DNA from 3 places in the Pseudoalteromonas sp. 1CM17D genome. Region 3 is predicted to be linked to each of the others. Evidence: predicted binding sites of a transcription regulator. Region 3 holds the regulator's gene; each other region holds the start of a gene.

Region 1 (6,565 bases), on a different contig from region 3:
AGTACCGCAGCGCTTTGACGAAACTATTTACTTTAGATTGCTAATTGTTAGTGGCTTTATTTTACTGTTTTACTTTATTTTTTGGGTATTTAGAGCGCAAGAGCGCCGTAAGCAAGAAGTACTAGAAGCCCTGGTAACAGAGCGTACATTAGAGCTGCGCCAAGCTAACGATAAATTAGGCCAAGTAAACTCACAGCTTAAACTAGTTAGTCACTCAGATGAGCTTACAGGGCTACGTAGCCGTCGCTTTTTGTTTGATCAGCTCCCTAAAGATATTGAGCACTTCCAACGTAATGCGCAGTCTTTACAAGCGCAAGGAAAGTCACTTGTACTGCTTATTATCAACTTTGATAACTTTAGCCGTATAAACGATGCGTATGGCCCAATAGCAGGGGATAGCTGTTTACAACAAATGGCAGCATTACTTAATTCGCGTACCCAAGGCTCTGACTATGTAGCACGCTGGAGTGGAGATGAGTTTTTATTATTGCTGCGCGATTTTAAGTGCAACTTGATTGACAGCTATGCCTCTGATTTATGCCAAGCAATCGCATTAAATTCGTTTCAATTACCAAACGGTAAAACAACCAATATTACGGCTTCATTGGGGTGGTCTTTTTACCCACTGCCGCTTTTAGGTGGGCAAGTAATAAGCTGGGAAACGTCGATAAACTTAGCCGATATAGCGCTTCATCAGGTTAAAAAACGTGGTGGTGACGGTGTGGCAAATATTACGTTTGATAAACAGTTGGATGCGTTTGAGTTTGAGCAAAATTCGAATGTAGATCAGCAGCTGGGTATTTTACAAAGTAATGGCTTAGCAGATATTAAAGTGTGGATGCGATAAAGTTAAATCGATACCTTTTATATGCGTGTTGGCTATTGATAGTTAAACCTAACGTATGAAGTAATGAGAAAGCTAAGCTGTAAAAGGCTTAGGTAAAAAAAGGAGCTTAAAAGCTCCTTTTTTTATTTAATTAAGCGATAAACGATTTTATTGAATTTAAAATGCCTTGTTCACCTAAGCCCATTTCATCGTGCATTTGCGCTTGTGTGCCGTGCTTAATAAATTCATCAGGAATACCTAAGTTAAGCACTTTTAGGTTGGCTTTTTGCGCTGCTAAATATTCATTAACCGCTGAGCCTGCGCCACCACAAATAGCGTTGTCTTCAAGCGTTACTATTACATCATGAGTTTGGCTAAGCTCATCTAATAAACTTGTATCAAGTGGCTTAATAAAGCGCATATTAACTAGCGTTGCACCTAGCTCACTTGCAGCAAGTTGCGCGTTTTCAAGCAAAGTACCAAAGGATAAAATAGCAATTTTAGCGCCTTGTTTAATGGTATTGGCTTTGCCTATTTCTAGTAGCGTCATTTCGCTTTGAATATCGGCAGTACCGGCACTACCACGAGGGTAGCGAACCGCTACAGGGCAATTAGCCTTATAACCGGTATAAAGCATATGGCGGCACTCGTTAGTATCACTTGGGGCCATAATAACCATGTTTGGAATACAGCGCATAAAGCTTAAGTCGTACGCACCTTGGTGTGTTTCGCCGTCGGCGCCTACAATACCAGCGCGGTCTATAGCAAAAAGCACAGGTAAGTTTTGCAGTGCAACATCATGGATAAGTTGATCATACGCACGTTGTAAAAAGCTCGAGTAAATAGCTACAACGGGTTTTAACCCTTCACAGGCAAAACCGGCGGCCAATGTGACAGCGTGCTGCTCTGCTATAGCTACATCGAAATATTGCTCTGGGTGCTCTTTTGAAAAACGCACCATACCTGAGCCTTCACGCATTGCCGGGGTAATAGCCATTAATTTTTTATCTTGCTCGGCCATATCACACAACCAATCACCAAACACCTTAGAGAAAGTGGCGGCGCCAGGTTTAGATTTAGGTAAGCTTGATGTATTAGGGTCAAACTTTGGCACACCGTGATAGCCAATAGGATCAGCTTCTGCGGGTTTATAGCCTTTTCCTTTTTGGGTTTTTATATGTAAAAGCTGAGGCCCTTTTAAATTACGCATATTACGCAGTGTATCTACGAGCATATTTACATCGTGGCCATCAATTGGGCCAATGTAATTAAGACCTAGTTCTTCAAAAAAGGTACCTGGAATAACCATTCCTTTTAGGTGCTCTTCTACTTTACTGGCAAGCTCTTTAACAGGAGGCACGCCAGAGAGTAACTTTTTACTGCCTTCGCGAATATTTGTGTAAAAGCTGCCAGATAAAATACGCGCAAAGTGATTAGTTAACGCACCGACGTTTTCAGAAATCGACATTTCGTTATCATTTAAAATGATTAACATGTCAGATTTTACATCGCCTAAGTGGTTCATAGCTTCAAATGCCATACCTGCTGTAATGGCGCCATCGCCTATAACGGCAACAGTTTTGCGGCCTTTGCCTTCTTTTTGAGCCGCAATAGACATACCAAGTGCTGCCGAAATAGAGGTACTTGAATGGCCTACGCTAAAGGTATCGTATTGGCTTTCTTCACGAAAAGGGAATGGATGTAATCCGTCTTTTTGGCGAATTGTATGCATTAAATCGCGTCGTCCCGTTAAAATTTTATGCGGGTACGCTTGATGGCCTACATCCCATACAAGGCGATCTTCTGGTGTGTTATACACATAATGTAGAGCAACGGTAAGCTCAACAGTTCCTAAACCAGACGCTAAATGGCCGCTACTTTGCGAAACAGAGTTGAGTAAATAGTCTCGTAACTCGTTGCTAAACGCAGGGAGTTTATCTTGCGCTATATCGCGTAAGTGGGCTGGTTCGTCAACCAAGTTAAGTAATGGATACTTGCTACTATCAAGTGTCATGGTATTTATTTTATCCTTCGCTAACACCGGTGCTAACTTATTAGTTGTTACCGCTGTTGAGTAATAATGTCAGTGCTAAATGGCAATACGTATATGTAACACTCAATGGTCACGTTTAATCAGGTAGTTTGCCAGCGCCGCTAGAGTAGAGGTATCAGCATCTATTTTGTTTAATGCTTGATGCGCTTGCTCTATTAAATTTTGCGCCATTTGCTTGGCACCTTGCATACCTAATAGGGCCGGATAAGTTGCTTTATTAGCAGCTAAATCAGAGCCTTGTGGCTTACCTAAAGTAAATGTGTCACCTTCAACATCTAAAATGTCGTCGTGCACTTGAAATGCCAGCCCTATAGCATACCCAAAAACACGTAAGTTTTCTAAGGTTTGTTTGTCTGCTTTTTCACTACATAATGCACCCAATGTAATGGCACAGTTGATTAAGGCACCCGTTTTTAATTTATGAATTCGTTCAAGCTGTTGTACTGTAATCACTTTATCTGTGGCTGCAATATCTAGCCCTTGCCCGCCTACCATGCCTTCAAGCCCCGATGCTTTAGCCAGTGCGCTGATCATTTTTACTTGTGTTGATGCGCTGCAGGTGAAATTGTGAGCCGAGATAAGTTCAAAGGCTAATGTTTGTAGTGCATCGCCTGCTAAAATTGCATGCGCATCGTCAAACTCTATATGGCAAGTTGGGCGTCCACGGCGAAGGTCGTCATCATCCATGGCTGGTAAATCATCGTGCACCAACGAGTAGCTATGAATACACTCAATAGCAGCAGCAAGAATATCTAAATCTTGCTTATTAGCTCCAAGCATTTCACCACTTGCGTAGACTAAAAAGGGGCGTAAACGCTTGCCACCGTTAAATAAGCCGTACTGCGTAGCTTCTTTTACTGTGTGTGCGGTATCAAGGGGTTGATCAAAGTACTGTTGCAGGGTCTTTACGACATCTTGTTGAGCACATTCTATTTTTTCTTGTATGCTCACGGTTATTCCATATCGCTGTTAAATGAAGTAAGCGCTGCTTTTTCGTCATTACCCATCAAAATAGACACTTTTTGTTCTGCTTGTTGTAACTTACCCGTTGAGGCGTTAGCTAAGGCTATACCACGCTCAAATTGCTTTAACGACTGCTCAAGCGATAAATCACCTTGTTCCATTTCACCGACAATGGTTGATAGTTCTTCGAGTGCTTGTTCAAAACTTAGGTTTTCAGGTTTTTTAATCGCCATGTTTAATTTCAGCCAGCATGATAAATTTAGGAGCCAATTTTAGGGGGAATGCTAAACTAGGTCAAAGGATGATCGTTGTTTTTTGAGTTATATCAGTTTAAATCGTATTTTTACCATGTATAAGATGCGTATTAGTGCTCACTGTGTACAATAAAATTAATCAGTCGCTAGGCGAGTAGGGTATCTTGATCTAAAATTAGGCCAAACACAGTGTTTTACACTTTTTTCAAAAATGGCTTAAGTATTTCAGTATCTTGCCGATAAGCAGTTAATAATAAAAGTTTGAATAACAAAGTATAATACTTTGGAGGAAATGTGGATTTAGCAACCATAATTGGGATCCTTGGCGCAATTGGTTTAATTGTCATGTCCATGTTTATGAGTAGTAGCGGTGAAATGGGGATGTTTGCCGACGCGCCTTCTAGTGTAATTGTATTTGGTGGCTCACTATTTATTGTGTTATCAAACTTTACCTTGTCGCAGTTTTTGGGCATAGGTAAGGTTGTTGGTAAAGCATTTATGTTTAAAATCGAATCGCCAGAAGAGCTGATTGAAAAAGCAGTTGAACTTGCTGATTCAGCCCGTAAAGGGGGGTTTTTAGCCCTCGAAGAAGCCGAAATACCAAACCCTTTTATGCGCAAAGGTGTAGATATGCTCGTTGATGGCCACGATGCTGATGTAGTTCGTGCCACGCTTCAAAAAGACATTTCTTTAACCACAACTCGTCACGAACTGGGCGCCGGTTTATTTAAGTCACTTGCCGATATAGCCCCTGCAATGGGTATGATAGGAACGTTAATAGGCTTAGTTGCTATGTTATCTAACATGGATGACCCTAAAGCCATTGGCCCCGCAATGGCGGTGGCATTATTAACTACTTTATATGGTGCATTTTTAGCAAATGTAGTGGCTATTCCTATTCAGGTAAAACTGGAGCTTCGCAAAGACGAAGAAGCCATGAATCAGCGTCTAATACTGGATGCTATTTTAGGTATTCAAGATGGCCAAAACCCGAAAGTAATTGAAGGTATTTTGAAAAACTACCTTGCTGAGTCTAAGCGCAAAGTAGATACCGAGGAGTAACCATGTCTGATCAAGAGTGCAAATGCCCACCCCCAGGTTTGCCTGCTTGGATGGGAACATTTGCCGACTTAATGTCGCTTTTAATGTGCTTTTTTGTACTTTTGCTCGCGTTTTCAGAAATGGATGTACTTAAATTTAAGCAAATAGCAGGCTCGATGAAGTTTGCATTTGGTGTGCAAAACAAAATAGAAGTAAAAGATATCCCTAAAGGGACCTCGGTTATTGCTATGGAATTTACCCCAGGTAAGCCTGAACCTACCCCGATAGAAACCATTCAGCAACAAACCGTTGAAATGACCCAGCAAATGTTAGAGTTTCAAGCGGGTGATGAAAGCTCTGCTGGTGGTAGACAAGAGCAACGTGGCGATAAACGTGGTGGCGAGTCACGTAGTACATCGCAGCAGCAATCTTCAGAGCAAGCAACTTCAGCCGCCGATCAAGAACAAACTAACGAGTTAGTGAAAAAAATAGCACAACAGCTCGAAAAACAAATTATCGACGGTGCAATCGAGCTTGAATCTTTAGGGCAGCAAATCATTATTCGTATCCGTGAAAATGGCTCATTCCCCTCTGGCAGTGCTTTTTTACAACCTAAGTTTAAGCCCATAATTCAAGATATTGGTGAGTTATTAAAAGATGTACCTGGTGAAATTACGGTATCGGGTCACACCGATGATTTTCAGGTTTCTAACGAGTTATATATTAATAACTGGGACTTATCGTCAAAGCGTGCAGTAGCAGTAGCAAGCGAATTACAAACGGTACAAGGGTTTGATAAAAACCGCATGATGGTAGTAGGGCGTGCTGATACTCGTCCACTTGTTCCGAATGATTCAAACGAAGATAGGCGTAGAAATCGCCGAGTAGAAATATCAATCTTACAAGGTAAGGCTAAAGAGTCAGACCCTATTGATGTGCGCTAGGCGAGTAGCGGGCGCTAATTTCTCTAATTAAGTTTCTTTTTAAGGTACTTAATCGCCTAAGTATCTTGGCAAGTTCATTATTTTAGCTTAAAGTACATTTCTTTAACATATGTAATGGTGTTTCTGTGAAAATAATCGATAAATATTGCTATATGCCGGGAAATGGTTCTGGTGGTGACGATGATAAGACTAATGATTAACTATGTTTAGATGGTTCAATGAGTTATATGCATTTATTGAGCTCAGCTGGGTTTTGTTTTTACTTCCCGCTATAGTTATTTTTTTTCTACGAAAAGATTATTTAGCACTCAGGTTTGTTTGTATCACGAGTGCTTTTTTCTTATTTGGTGCTTTTATATATGAGCCTTTAAAAACGTTTGATAAAGATATTAACATTTACAGGTACGTCATTTGGGCTTTTAATGATATTGCTTGGATGGCATTAATTGCTTATCTAGGCTTAAAAGATAAAGTTTATTTATGG
Region 2 (6,565 bases), on a different contig from region 3:
CCTTTTTTTAGATCTTTTTACTGTTCGAACAAAAATAGAGCAAAACAGCATAAAACTAGCTAAATCACTGGCTAAGATGATGCTTTTTTATACTGATTTTTATTATTTAATATAAATTTCATTGCTATGTTCGTTTAAGACGTTAAGATAGCAAGTTCACAATGTTAAATTAATGTTTATTTCCTGTTTATTGGTAGATCTAAAATGAAATTACCCGATCAAAAATCTTTTATCTTCTCTGTTATTCTTGCTGTAGTTGGTTTTGTTATTGTTGAGTTTGCTTTAGGCAGCTTAGCTTTAAGCCCAGCATTGCTATTTGGTGCTGGTTTATTAATTGGTGGGATTGCTATTGCTGCAATGTCATCGGAAGGTGGTGAAGAAGCTGAAGTTAAAACAAAAACACTTTATGTTGGTAATCTTCCTTATCGTGCAAATGAAGGTGTTGTTCGCGCTTTGTTTGAAGAACAAGGTAAAGTTTTCAACGTGCGCCTATTAAAGGATAAAAATACTGGCAAACGTCGTGGCTTTGGTTTTGTTGAAATGGCACAGGCAGATGCAGACAATGCAATTGCTAAGTTAAACGATAGTGAGTTCCAACAGCGTACTTTAAAAGTACGTGAGGCAAAACAAAAACAAGAAGATGATTCTAGCTCTTTACGTACTGAGACGGATCAATCAGTGTAACGTGCTTTATAGCTAGCTTATTACTCAAAACATCAGCCGTTGCATAATATTGCAGCGGCTTTTTTTTGTCTGTAAATTTATTTCCAAAGTTATGCTGCTCTAGTAGGTAGTTTACTCTGCTAGCGATGGCCGCGCCTGAATCGAGTAATTGCACTGCGTTATTAAAGTACGCTTGTATAGCATTGCTAAGAATTGGAAAATGTGTGCAACCTAGTACAAGTACATCTATATCTGAGTTAATGCGCAAACGCGTAAGCTCTTTATGCAGTTTGAGTGTATCTAGCTGCTGAGTGAAAAATAACTGCTCTGCCAATGCCACCAGCTCAACACTGCTATATAAACTCACTGTTACGTTGCTGGCATGCTCTTTTATTAATGTATGAGTATAGGGACTTGCAACTGTGGCGGGGGTTGCCAATAAGCCGATGTGCTTTGTGCGAGTTACTTCAGCAGCAGGCTTTATTGCTGGCACTACACCGACAATAGGTATTGATGTAATTTTGCGTACTTCACTTAAGGCTGATGTAGAGGCTGTATTGCAGGCTATAACAATAAGGTCGACATTAAGCGCGTTTTGCTCAATAAAATAAATGAGTGAGCATAAACGCCCTATAATAGTTTGCTGGGTTTGCGCGCCATAAGGGAGTAACGCATTATCCATAAAGTAGCTGTACTGTGCATCTGGAATACGCTTTTGAATATGCTCAAGCACGGTGGTGCCACCTATACCTGAATCAAATACCATTATGTGGGCTGACAAACTTTGGTTCCTACTGTTTATTGAGAACGGCAGTTTGCCATGAGGTACTTATAAAAGAAAGCAGTTTAGCTTTGCTCAGACTTTAGCGCGTCGAGTGCATCGCCCGCTGAATTTAATTGGTTTAAGTTTTCAAACATTGCCTGTGTGTAATCAACTAGCTGATCGACCGCTGCTTGATCTTGGTTTAGCCACTCTATAATACCGGCAAGCTGATCTTGTAGGCCTAGTTGCGATGCTTTATCAAATGCATTTTTTAGATCGTCATTAAAAGGCGCGATCGCATCGGCTACCTCTTTTGATGGGTTTGGCTGATATTGCTCATAACTTTTAACGGTAGCGACTGTTTTCGTTTGGCGAAGATCCATTGAAAATGCAACAAGTTGCTCACTGCCTAAGCTCAGCTCTTGTGCTTTTTCAAATGCTTCATCCAAATCACCGCTAAAGAATGTTTTACTTACACCTTGTAGCTCTTCCATCATGGCATTAATGGCATCTTGCTCTTGTTCGTTTAAATCACCATTAACTGACATTGAAAAAGACAGCTCTCGAGATTGCGACGACGAGCTGGCAAACGATTCGCTGTTATTGCTTTGTTGATACCCGCTCGCTGTTTGAGACTCATATGCATCAGCAAAGCTAATACTGACCTCATCACCTTCGGCTGTTGTAAACTTATACTCGGCATTGCTGCTCATGCTTACATATTGTGCTTGGCTTACGCTAACACTGGCCGCTTGTGGGTTAAATAGGGTTTGCTCAAACTCATCAAGCCCCTCAAAAATGCCTTCTTTTGACTTGTCGATGCCCTCTTGCATTTCTTCGTTAAATACACCGGTGCCTTTTAGTTCATCAACCGCTTCGTCTATACCGGTTTGAACACCTGAGCGCGCATCATCTAACATATTTTTTAATTTATCGTCATCGGCACCATTGGCTTTGGCTTTATTAACTGCACCAGATACAAAGTCGAGTACATTTTTTACTATTTCATCAAAATCGAATAAAGGTTTATCGGCTTGTTTTTGCTCAACAGGTAAACCTAGCTGCTCTGCCATTTTGTCGCCAAGCACTTTTGCAGCAAGTTCTCTGCCTCGCTGTAATGAACTTTCTTGCGGAGATTGGATAGTTGGCTGCTGTAGCGCCTCTTTATTATTGAATTTGTTTACGTTGTTGTTTGGCGTATAGCCATAATTACCGATTTTCATGATCCACCTCCGTTACGTACTTAGCTTATTATCGGCTAATAGTGACAAAACTAAAGTGCATGTTTAAAAAAACAGCAACTTTATTATCAGCAAAACTAGACAAATACTGCTCGCTCCCTACAATAGCGCCGATAAATAGATCTCATAGATAAGGTAGTAGCATTAATGGCAGTGATTAAAATAGATACCACACAGTACGATACGCAGCTAAATGAAAAAGAGCAGCGTATTACGTCGCAATTTAAGCGATTTGGTGTGCAAGCGTTAGAGGTGTTTAGCTCAGAGCCAATTAACTACCGCCAACGTGCTGAATTTAGAGTATGGCACGATGGGGACGATCTATTTCATATTATGTTTGATCAGGCCACGAAAGAAAAAATTCGCGTCGACACCTTTGACCCTGCCGCGCCATTAGTTGGTGAAGTTATGCAGGTGATGATTGATAATTTAAAGTCGTGTGAAGTATTACGCCGTAAGCTGTTTCAAATCGATTATTTATCGTCATTAAGTGGCGAGATTTTAGTAAGCTTGCTTTATCACAAACCACTCGATGATCAGTGGCTAACTGAAATAAAAGCCCTGAAAGAAAAACTGAGCAGCAAATACAACATTGACTTTATCGGTCGTGCGCGCAAACAAAAAGAAGTACTAGGCAATGATTTTGTTACTGAGCGTTTAACCGTAAACGGCCAGGAGCTTATTTATCAACAGGTAGAAAATAGCTTTACGCAGCCTAATGCTAAAGTGAATATAAAAATGCTGGAGTGGGCACAAAACTTATGTAAACCACTGAGTAATGACCTGCTGGAGCTTTACTGTGGTAATGGTAATTTCTCTATTGCATTGGCGGGTTCGTTTAATCGCGTATTGGCTACTGAAATATCTAAGTCTTCTGTGCATTCAGCGCAATACAACATTGCTAAAAATAAGGTAGATAACTTAGATATAATTCGTATGTCGAGTGAAGAGTTTACCCAGGCAATGAATGGCGAACGTACCTTTTCGCGTTTAGAGGGGATAGATTTAAAAAGTTACGATTGCCAAACTATTTTAGTCGACCCTCCACGCGCAGGTATGGATACCCTTACCTGTGACTTAGTAGCCAACTACGAGAACATTATTTATATATCGTGCAACCCAGAAACGCTTGAGCGCGATTTAGATCACTTAACCCGTACTCATAATGTTAAGCGCTTTGCGATATTTGATCAGTTCCCTTATACGCATCACATAGAATCGGGTGTTTTCTTACAAAGAAAATAGTGAGTTAATATTATAATGCCAGCACCTTTATAAGTGCTGGTATTTGATTTTCACTAAACACTTCAATTTGATGCTCCATCAGCAACTTAGCAGTCATGCCCATGCCCTGTACTTTTACCCCACTATGGCTACCATCGTAAATTGTATTTCTACCACACGAAGGGCTCGACTCTTTAAGTAAAGCAAAACGAATTGCATGCTCATTACATAAGTCTAGGGCTTTAGCTGCACCTGATTTAAATTCTTTAGTTACATCCTCATAAGTGCTCGTTACGACTCTCCCTTGTTTTATCTCTGCTGATGCTCTAGGTGTTGGCAATCCACCAGCCACCTCAGGACAAAACATAACTAACCTATTTTCTTTACGCCATACATTAATTTGCGGGTGCGATAATGCTTGGCTTTTACCATCGTATCGAACAGGTAAGCCAAATAAACAACTCGATATTAATATTTTTTCCATTGCTATATCCCTATAAACAAAAAAAGCTCCTTACGGAGCTTTTTTGTTTTAGCAAACCTTACTTGTTCGCTAAATAGTTAATTAATTTACTAATATCTTCTGGCGCGGTAATACCAGACTCACGGCCTAGATTTAATTTGTATTTACCATTTACGATAAAGGTTGGTACGCCACGTAGCGCGCCTTTTTCTTTAAAGTAATTTTGGTCACGCTTCATTTTAGAGCTTAATGTACGTACCGAGAAGCTTTTGTATAGTTTATCAAACTTATCGCCATCAACACCCTGCGCTACAAACACATCTTTTACATCTGCAAGCTCGTTAAATTTAGCGCGCTTAGTGTGAATGTGATTAAAAATAGCCGCAACAATTTTATCTTTTTGTGGAAGTACTTCCGCAGTGGCCAGCGCTTGGCTCATCATTTGTTGGTTTTCTGGATCGCGAACACCGACAAAATCAACATGGCTCTTTTTAAATTTAACGTCTTTGTCTAGCTTTGGCTTAAACTCACCAATTAACGCTTCCATGTTATTACAAGCAGGGCAATAAAATGAGAAAAACTCTTTTACTTCTGGCTTTTTAGTCGCACGCTCTGCCACTACATCGTAATGCACGCCCTCTTCATAAGTGGCGGCTACACTGCTCGCAGCCATAGGTAGTAGTAATGCAAGTAGACCTGCTTTAACTAATTTGATCATTGTTATTGTTCTCCGAGATTAAAGTGTTAGTAAAAAAGCAACTAACTCATTCAGTTCTTGCTGGTTATTAATGGTGTTAATGTTTATTTTATATTTATCGTTTACGATAAAGGTAGGCACACCGGTTAGCGCACCTAGTTTTGAATATTTGTTTTGTTTATCTTGCATTGCACGCTCAGCTGAAATAATTGGCATGCTGGCAATGTCTTGATCAAACGTTGCACTATCGATACCATTAACTTCAAGCAACTTTTTAACGTCTTTCATTTGCGTTAAAGGTGCGCGCTGTACATGAATACTTTTAAAAATTTGGTCGCTGATACTTTGTGCTTGACCGTGCTTTTTACCGATTAAGTAGGCGTAGCTTAAGTTACTTTGCGCCTGTGGTGATACACCGCCTAAAAAGTTAACGTGATTTTTTATAAATTCAGTGCCCTCAGGTAGGCTTTTTTCAATTGCCTGTGCAACAGGCTCAAATTTAAAACAATGCGGACAGTAAAACGAGAAAAATTCGGTTACTTGCGGCTCTGCGCTTTTTTCTACATCAATAACAGTATACTGGTCATCGGCTTCAAACTGTGCAGCAAGGGCTGCAAATGGTAAACATAAAAGTAGTAGGCTCAGTTTCAATTTTTTAAGCATTGGTATCTCGTGTATTTTTTAAATAAAATTTTATGGCAATAACTTCAGCGGAGCTTCTTGCAGTGCTGCAAGCTGCTCTTTAAGCGCTAGAATTTGTTGCTCCCAGTATTTGTCTTCAGCAAACCATGAAAAGTTCCGTACGAACGCAGGATCACTCCATCGTTTAGCTACCCAACCCATATAGTGAATAATACGCATTGCACGAAGCGGTTCAATTAATTTGAGTTGAGTGTGGTCAAAATCACAAAACTCTTCATACGCATTTACAAGGGTGTCTAACTGTAACAGCTGTGTTTGACGATCGCCACTGAGCATCATCCATAAATCTTGAATGGCCGGCCCCTGACGAGCGTCATCTAAATCAACAAACATAAGTGCTTCGCCTGCCCACAAAATGTTACCTGCGTGGCAATCACCATGTAAGCGGATCTCTTGCACATTTTTATACTGTGCTTGCGCTTGTTCAATAACCAAGTCCAATATGGTGTAAAAAGCCGTGCTGATCCCCATAGGTACCAAATTACTTTTTTGCAGATGAACTTTAGCTGTATGCAAATATTCTTCGCAGCTAAAGGTGGGTCTGTGCTCAAAGGCTTTACTTTTAGCCACCTGATGCATACGGCCAATTAAACGACCCATTACATCAAGCTGATCCAGGTTATCAACTTCAAATTGTCGCCCGCCTACACTTGGAAATAACACAAATACATAACCTTGGTGCTCAAATAAGCTTTCTCCGTTGTGCTTAATGGGTGCAACAACGGGTACTTCGGCCTCAGCTAATTCAAATGCAAAGTCGTGCTCTTCTTGTATTTGCGCTTTGCTCCAGCGCTCTGGTCGGTAAAACTTAA
Region 3 (6,565 bases):
TGAGTTTCGTACTAAATGCACCAACGGATCGGCCAGTGCCTCAACTAAGTTTTTATCTAAATCGGTTTCTTCACCTACAAGCTGTAAATCAATTTCTTTATTTAAGCTACGGGCTAAGTCACGTACTACGCGAGGGAATCGGCCAAACACTTTTTTGATAGGCTGCATTCGCGTTTGCATTACTGCACCTTGAATATCAGCAGTGACCACATCAAGATTTGATATCGCCTTACCCATCGCTTCACTGTCTGTATTGGTCGCTAAACTAACCAACCTATTTCGTACTAATACCAACTCGCCAACCATATTCATTATTTGGTCTAAACGCTTTGTATCAACACGTACTGTGGTTTCAGCAGGTGGAGGCGTAGCTTTTTTAGGTGCAGCGCTACTCGCTGGTTTTTCAGCCACTTTAGGTGTAGGCGCAGCGGCTTTAGCCGCCGGAGCTTGTTTTGCTGCAGGTGCTGGCGTAGGCTTTTCTGGCGTAGGTTTTGCTGGCGTTTGTGCTACAGGTGCAGCCTTAGGTGGCTGCGGTGCAGGTGTGTCAGCTTCTTTTGATTCTGGTGCGGCGCCTTTACCATGCAGTTCATCAAGCAGTGCTTCAAATTCATCATCGCTGATTTCATCATCACCGCTATCATTTGCAACAGCCGCTGGTGGTGCTGTGTGTTTTACTTCTGGCTCACTGCTTGAAGTATCTCCTGCAACAGGACCAAAACTACCTACACCGTGTAATTCATCTAATAAACTGTCAAATTCATCATCGGTAATATCTGAACTTGAATCTGGCTCTGCACTTGCACTTGGTTGCGACACCGGGCTTTGGCCTTTGCCGTGTAGCTCATCGAGTAAGCTTTCAAATTCATCTTCTGTAATTTCGTCAATTTGCGTGCTATCTGCTGAAGGGCTTGAACCTGCCACATCAAATAGTTCATCAAATGCAAATGGGTCTTCATCATCTGTTGCGCTAACGGGAGCTGCGGGTTCTTGTTCAACAACGTCGGGGGCTGTTTCAGTAAGCTCATCATCCGTAGGCGGTTGGCCAAGTTTATGAAGGGTTTCTAATAATTGAGGGTCTGCTGGGTCTGGCTGTTCGCGGTTTTGAATAGTGGCAAACATTTCATTAATGGTATCTAGTGCTTGTAAAATCACATCCATTAATTCTGAATTAACAGTTCTAACCCCTTGGCGTAAGAGATCAAATACGTTTTCAGCACCATGACAGGCATCAACAAGCTCAGTCATAGCTAAAAAGCCTGCTCCCCCTTTTACGGTATGAAAGCCCCTAAAAATAGCATTTAGTAACTCAGTATCTTCTGGGTTATTTTCTAGCTCAACTAACTGTTCAGATAAAAGCTCTAGGATTTCTCCAGCCTCTACAAGAAAGTCTTGTAAAATATCTTCATCGACTTCAAAGCTCATGCAGTTACTCTCCTCTTAGAAGCCCAAACTTGATAATAGGTCATCGACCTCGTCTTGGTCAGATACAACATCATTTCGCGACTCTTTATCAATAATAGGGCCTTCAGGACCTGCTAATGTTTGTGCGGCAACCAGTTCTTCTGTTTCTTGTTGTTCTTTACTTTCAGCAATGCTGTCATCTTGTGCAGCAAATGCTGTTAAAAGGTGGATTAAACTTTCTTCTACTTCTCTGACTAATTCAATTACACGGCGGATAACCTGGCCGGTTAAATCTTGAAAATCCTGCGCCATTAGTACATTAGTCATTAAAGTTTGCAACTCATCGGTTTTATGATGAGAGCTGTTCATAAACTTGTCGATGCTGTGGCATAAGGTTTTAAACTCGCCCAGCTCTATTTCGCGGTTCATAAGCCTATCCCAAGTAGGCTTAATATGTGCAATTTCATCTGCTAGCTGCTGCGCAATAGGGAGGCTTGCTTCGACCGCATCCATTGTCTTATTAGCTGCATTTTCTGTCATTTCCATGACATAGTTTAAGCGCTTTTTCGCATCCGGTATTGCATCAGTGGTTAAATCGGTTAAACGCGTATCAAGTTCAAAGCTTTTAAGGGCTTCGTGTAATTGGCGTGTTAACTTACCTACTTCAGCAAAAAGCTGCGATTGTTCTTGAGAGGCAGTATCTAAAATTAATTGATCTGCTTTATCTTGCTCACCGTTTTCTAAAAAAACGACGAGCTGACGAGCTTGTTCTAAAGTAATTTGAGGCGCAGCTGGTGCTGACATAAGCCTCTCCTCTCATTAACCTAAGCGTTCAAACACTTTTTCTAATTTAGTTTTCAAAGTACCAGCAGTAAATGGCTTAACAATGTAGCCATTAACACCTGCTTGCGCTGCCGCTATTATTTGTTCTTTTTTAGCTTCTGCCGTCACCATTAAAACCGGAATATGTTTTAATTTTTCATCAGCTCTAATGGCTCTTAGCAAGTCAATACCCTGCATGCCTGGCATGTTCCAATCGGTTACAACAAAGTCAAAAACCTGATTTTGCAACATAGGTAATGCTGTAGAACCATCGTCAGCTTCTTGAACATTCGTGAACCCTAGGTCACGCAACAGATTTTTTATAATACGTCTCATTGTAGAGAAATCATCAACAACAAGAATTTTCATGTTTTTATCCAAAACATCCTCCGGTGAGGTCTTAACCTATAATTTACTTACTACTAGTTTATCCAGTCATTGATTTTTGCTTTGAGCTTAATCATCGCCTGACCATGTATCTGACTTACACGCGATTCACTTACATCGAGTATATGCCCAATTTCTTTTAAATTCATTTCATCGTTGTAATACAAAGAAAGCACCATTGCATCTCGCTCTGGTAAAGACTTTATTGCCTCTAACAATGAATTATTAAACCGTTCATTTTTAACATTATTAAATGGTTTGTCTAGCGCTAAATCTTGACCTGCAGGGCTAATAACATCTTCATCTACCCCTAGGTCTTCTATACCAAGCACTTTACTGGAATTAACATCATTTAAAATATGATGGTATTCTTCTAGCGAAATATCAAGTTTTTCAGCTACTTCAGTATCTTTTGGTTCTCTATTTAAGCTATTTTCTAATTCTGTGATGGTTTCGGCTACTAATCGGCTTTTGCGGTGCACCGAACGTGGTGCCCAATCCCCTCTGCGCATTTCATCAAGCATAGCGCCGCGGATACGAATACCAGCAAACGTTTCAAAGCTTGCCCCTTTACTGGCGTCAAAGTTTTTTGAGGCCTCGATAAGGCCAATCATTCCCGATTGGATTAAGTCATCAAGCTGAACGCTAGGAGGAAGACGAGCTATTAAATGGCACGCCACTTTTTTGACAAGCGACGCGTGTTTTTCAACAATCACATTTAAATTTTGTGTTGATTGATATCCCATAGCTCTTTTCACCGATGTTGTCATAATCAGCCGTTTACTAGCTTCTCAATGAAAAACTCTAAATGTCCTGAAGGTTGATTAGGTATAGGCCATTTTACTGCTTTTGTCGCTAATGTTTTAAACGCGACTGCTGCTGGTGAATTAGGGAAAAGATCGACAATTACTTTTTGTTTACGCGTAGATTTACGCATATTTTCATCATATGGAATAGTCGCAACAAGCTCCATAGACACATCTAAAAAGCGGTCTGTTACTTTAGAGAGCTTTGCAAAAAGCTCTTGGCCCTCGCGCATACTGCGCACCATGTTTGCAACAATTTTAAATTTATAAACGCCATGCTCGCGGCTAAGTACTTTAATAAGCGCGTAGGCATCAGTAATAGAGGTCGGCTCGTCGCACACCACCACCATGACATCTTGCGCTGCACGAGAAAAACTCAGTACCATGTCAGAAATACCAGCGGCGGTATCTACAATTAAAATATCAAATTCGGTATTAAGCTCACTAAAGGCACGAATTAGCCCAGCATGCTCAGATGGGGTTAGCTCCACCATACTTTGCGAGCCTGATGTAGCAGGCACGATTTTAATACCGCCTGGGCCTTCAACTAAAATCTCGTCAAGTTCGCACTCGCCAGAAAGGACATGAGATAAGTTTTTTTCAACACGTAGTCCTAGCATTACATCACAATTAGCTAGGCCTAAATCGGCATCTAATACTAATACACGATTACCCTGCTGCCCTAAAGCAATAGCAGTATTTAAAGAGACGTTGGTTTTACCCACTCCTCCTTTACCGCCGGTGACAGCGATAACTTTTACGCCGTTGTTGTTGTTTTGACTCATTTTGCGCAGGCCGCTTGCTTGATCTAATACTGTGTTAATCATACATCCCTACTGTGCTTGGCGCCACTGCTTGGTGCCTTGAATGTTGTGCTTTTGCTCTTTTTAAATACAATTGCTCAGCTTTTTTTACTAGTTTTTCAGCATTTGCAACGCGAATATCTTCTGGTACACGCTGACCATTAGTAAGATACCCTATTGGAAGACGATTTTGAATCGCTATACTAATAATCTCACCTAAACTTAATGATTCATCTAACTTAGTGAAAATACAACCGCTTAGCTGAACCTTTTTAAAATGTCTTACGGTTTCTTGCAGTACATTTATTTGTGCTGTGGCACTTAATACTAAATAACTACGTATATCTACTCGCTGGTTGCGCATTAACGTATTTAATTGCTCTGTAAGGCGTAAATCACGTTGGCTCATACCCGCTGTATCAATTAATACTAGACGCTTATTGCGTAAATGATATAAAACTTCAGCTAATTCATTAGCATCTTTTACTTGTTTAACACCACAACCAATAATACGACCATACGTTGCAAGCTGCTCATACGCACCAATTCTGTATGTATCAGTGGTGATTAGGGCAACTTTGTCGGCGCCATACTTTTGTGCGCCTAATGCGGCAAGTTTAGCTACTGTGGTTGTTTTACCTACACCAGTAGGCCCAACAAGGGCGTACACACCTCCTTGGCGAAGAATTTCGTTATTGGTGGTTTGCATTTGATCTTCAACCATTTGCAATAATGCTTTCCAACCTTGCTGACGCGATACGTCATCTGGAATAAAACACGCCATTTGCTCTGCAACGTCTTTATCTATTCCCATGCCAACTAAACGGTCAATCATGCATGCACGTGTAGGGTCGCGACGTGCCATATCTTGCTGCATTAAACCCGATACTTGGTGTTCTAATAACTGGCGAATTGCGTTCATTTCATCACGCATCGCGCTCATTTGGGCGCTTTCGTTGTTATTAGCTTGACTACGCGGTGCAACCGGCGCATCTAACTCGTCAAAGTCTTGATCTAAGTCATCAAAGCCTAGGCTGTCTGCTTGGGTTTGCATGCGTTTTGGCGCTTCATTTTCGCGTGCAAACATATTTGTCGTACGTGGCTGTGCTGGCTCTTGGTAATGCTCAGACGTATCAATACCTGATTGCGAAAACATAGAGGCTAGCTCAGGAGAGCGAGGGCGTGGCGACTGGCGCTCTAATAAAGCTTGTAAGCTATCTGCTACTTTTGCTTGTGGCTCAGGTTGCGCACGCTTAGGCTCTGGCTTTACAAAGTTATGAGTAGGCTGTTGCACGGCTCTTTGCGGAGCAGGCGCTGCCTGTGGTTGTGCTGCGGCTTTAGGGGCTGCTTTGTCGTAATCTACTGCGGCAACAATTTCTACACCATTAGCGAGTTTTTTGTTCGACATAATAACGGCATCAACACCTAGCTCATCTTTAACTTCTTTCAGTGCGGTGCGCATATCTTTGGCAAAAAAACGTTTAATCTTCATGGTTCAACCCCTGTTAAAATCTTTATTGTTGGCCTACTGAGCTGACAATCTTGATCTGTCTTTCATCTGGTACCTCTTGATAAGACATCACCCTTAAACCCGGTATGGTGTACTTAACAAAACGAGATAACACAGTGCGTAACATTCCTGACGTTAGCAATATTGAAGGTTCTCCGGCCATTTCTTGATTCTGATGCGCTTCGTTTAATGATGTTTGAAGCCGCTCAGCAAGGCTTGGTTCTATTCCGGCACCTTCGTCGCCTGCATTTTGTAATGACTGATGCAACATCTGTTCCAACTCAGGCGCCAAGGTTATGACAGGGATTTCTGATGACATTCCCACAGCGTCTTGAACTATTAAACGGCGCAGCGAAATACGCACTGCAGCTGTTAAAACATCGGCATCTTGGCTACGTGGGCCGTACTCTACAAGGGTTTGAACAATAGAGCGCATATCACGAATAGCCACACCTTCGTTTAATAAATTTTGCAGTACTTTTACAACGGTTGTCAGTGGTAGTACTTCTGGCACTAACCCTTCTACTAAACGCGGATGGCTTTTAGCTAACATATCAAGCAGGTTTTGAACCTCCTCATGCCCAAGCAATAATGCGGCACTGTTAGTTAATAACTGGCTAATGTGGGTGGCTACCACAGTGGCTGAGTCAACCACGGTGTAACCTAGTGATTGTGCTTCGTCTTTTTGATCAGGCTTTATCCATACCGCATCTAAGCCAAATGCAGGGTCTTTGGTTTCAACCCCTTTAATAGGGCCAAATACTTGCCCAGGGTTGATGGCCAGTTCATCGCCATGTTTGAGTTCGCCTTCACCACTTGAAACACCCATCATGGTA

What was found. Region 3 encodes FliA, which starts transcription of late flagellar genes. Its sites were predicted from a motif close to CTAAAGNTNNNNNNNNNNNNGCCGATA; they were not measured.
Region 1: the regulator FliA is predicted to act here: its motif matches at 4,312-4,338, upstream of pomA (flagellar motor protein PomA).
Region 2: the regulator FliA is predicted to act here: its motif matches at 2,679-2,705, upstream of MSC25_RS20010 (DUF5610 domain-containing protein).

What each region holds. Positions count from the first base shown of each region.
Region 1 is NZ_JALNTP010000015.1:48,470-55,034, forward strand. It holds gene MSC25_RS18845 (ligand-binding sensor domain-containing diguanylate cyclase) at 1-847, shown strand, start outside; gene dxs (1-deoxy-D-xylulose-5-phosphate synthase) at 978-2,840, opposite strand; gene ispA ((2E,6E)-farnesyl diphosphate synthase) at 2,943-3,830, opposite strand; gene MSC25_RS18860 (exodeoxyribonuclease VII small subunit) at 3,833-4,075, opposite strand; gene pomA (flagellar motor protein PomA) at 4,391-5,158, shown strand; gene MSC25_RS18870 (flagellar motor protein MotB) at 5,161-6,081, shown strand; gene MSC25_RS18875 (hypothetical protein) at 6,284-6,565, shown strand, end outside.
Region 2 is NZ_JALNTP010000020.1:19,932-26,496, reverse strand. It holds gene MSC25_RS20020 (RNA-binding protein) at 205-684, shown strand; gene murI (glutamate racemase) at 647-1,444, opposite strand; gene MSC25_RS20010 (DUF5610 domain-containing protein) at 1,510-2,649, opposite strand; gene trmA (tRNA (uridine(54)-C5)-methyltransferase TrmA) at 2,815-3,912, shown strand; gene MSC25_RS20000 (DUF523 domain-containing protein) at 3,923-4,375, opposite strand; gene MSC25_RS19995 (thiol:disulfide interchange protein DsbA/DsbL) at 4,434-5,072, opposite strand; gene MSC25_RS19990 (thiol:disulfide interchange protein DsbA/DsbL) at 5,091-5,714, opposite strand; gene MSC25_RS19985 (serine/threonine protein kinase) at 5,745-6,565, opposite strand, start outside.
Region 3 is NZ_JALNTP010000002.1:424,275-430,839, reverse strand. It holds gene MSC25_RS05580 (chemotaxis protein CheA) at 1-1,422, opposite strand, end outside; gene MSC25_RS05575 (protein phosphatase CheZ) at 1,438-2,205, opposite strand; gene cheY (chemotaxis response regulator CheY) at 2,221-2,604, opposite strand; gene MSC25_RS05565 (RNA polymerase sigma factor FliA) at 2,646-3,356, opposite strand; gene MSC25_RS05560 (MinD/ParA family protein) at 3,383-4,243, opposite strand; gene flhF (flagellar biosynthesis protein FlhF) at 4,236-5,711, opposite strand; gene flhA (flagellar biosynthesis protein FlhA) at 5,734-6,565, opposite strand, start outside.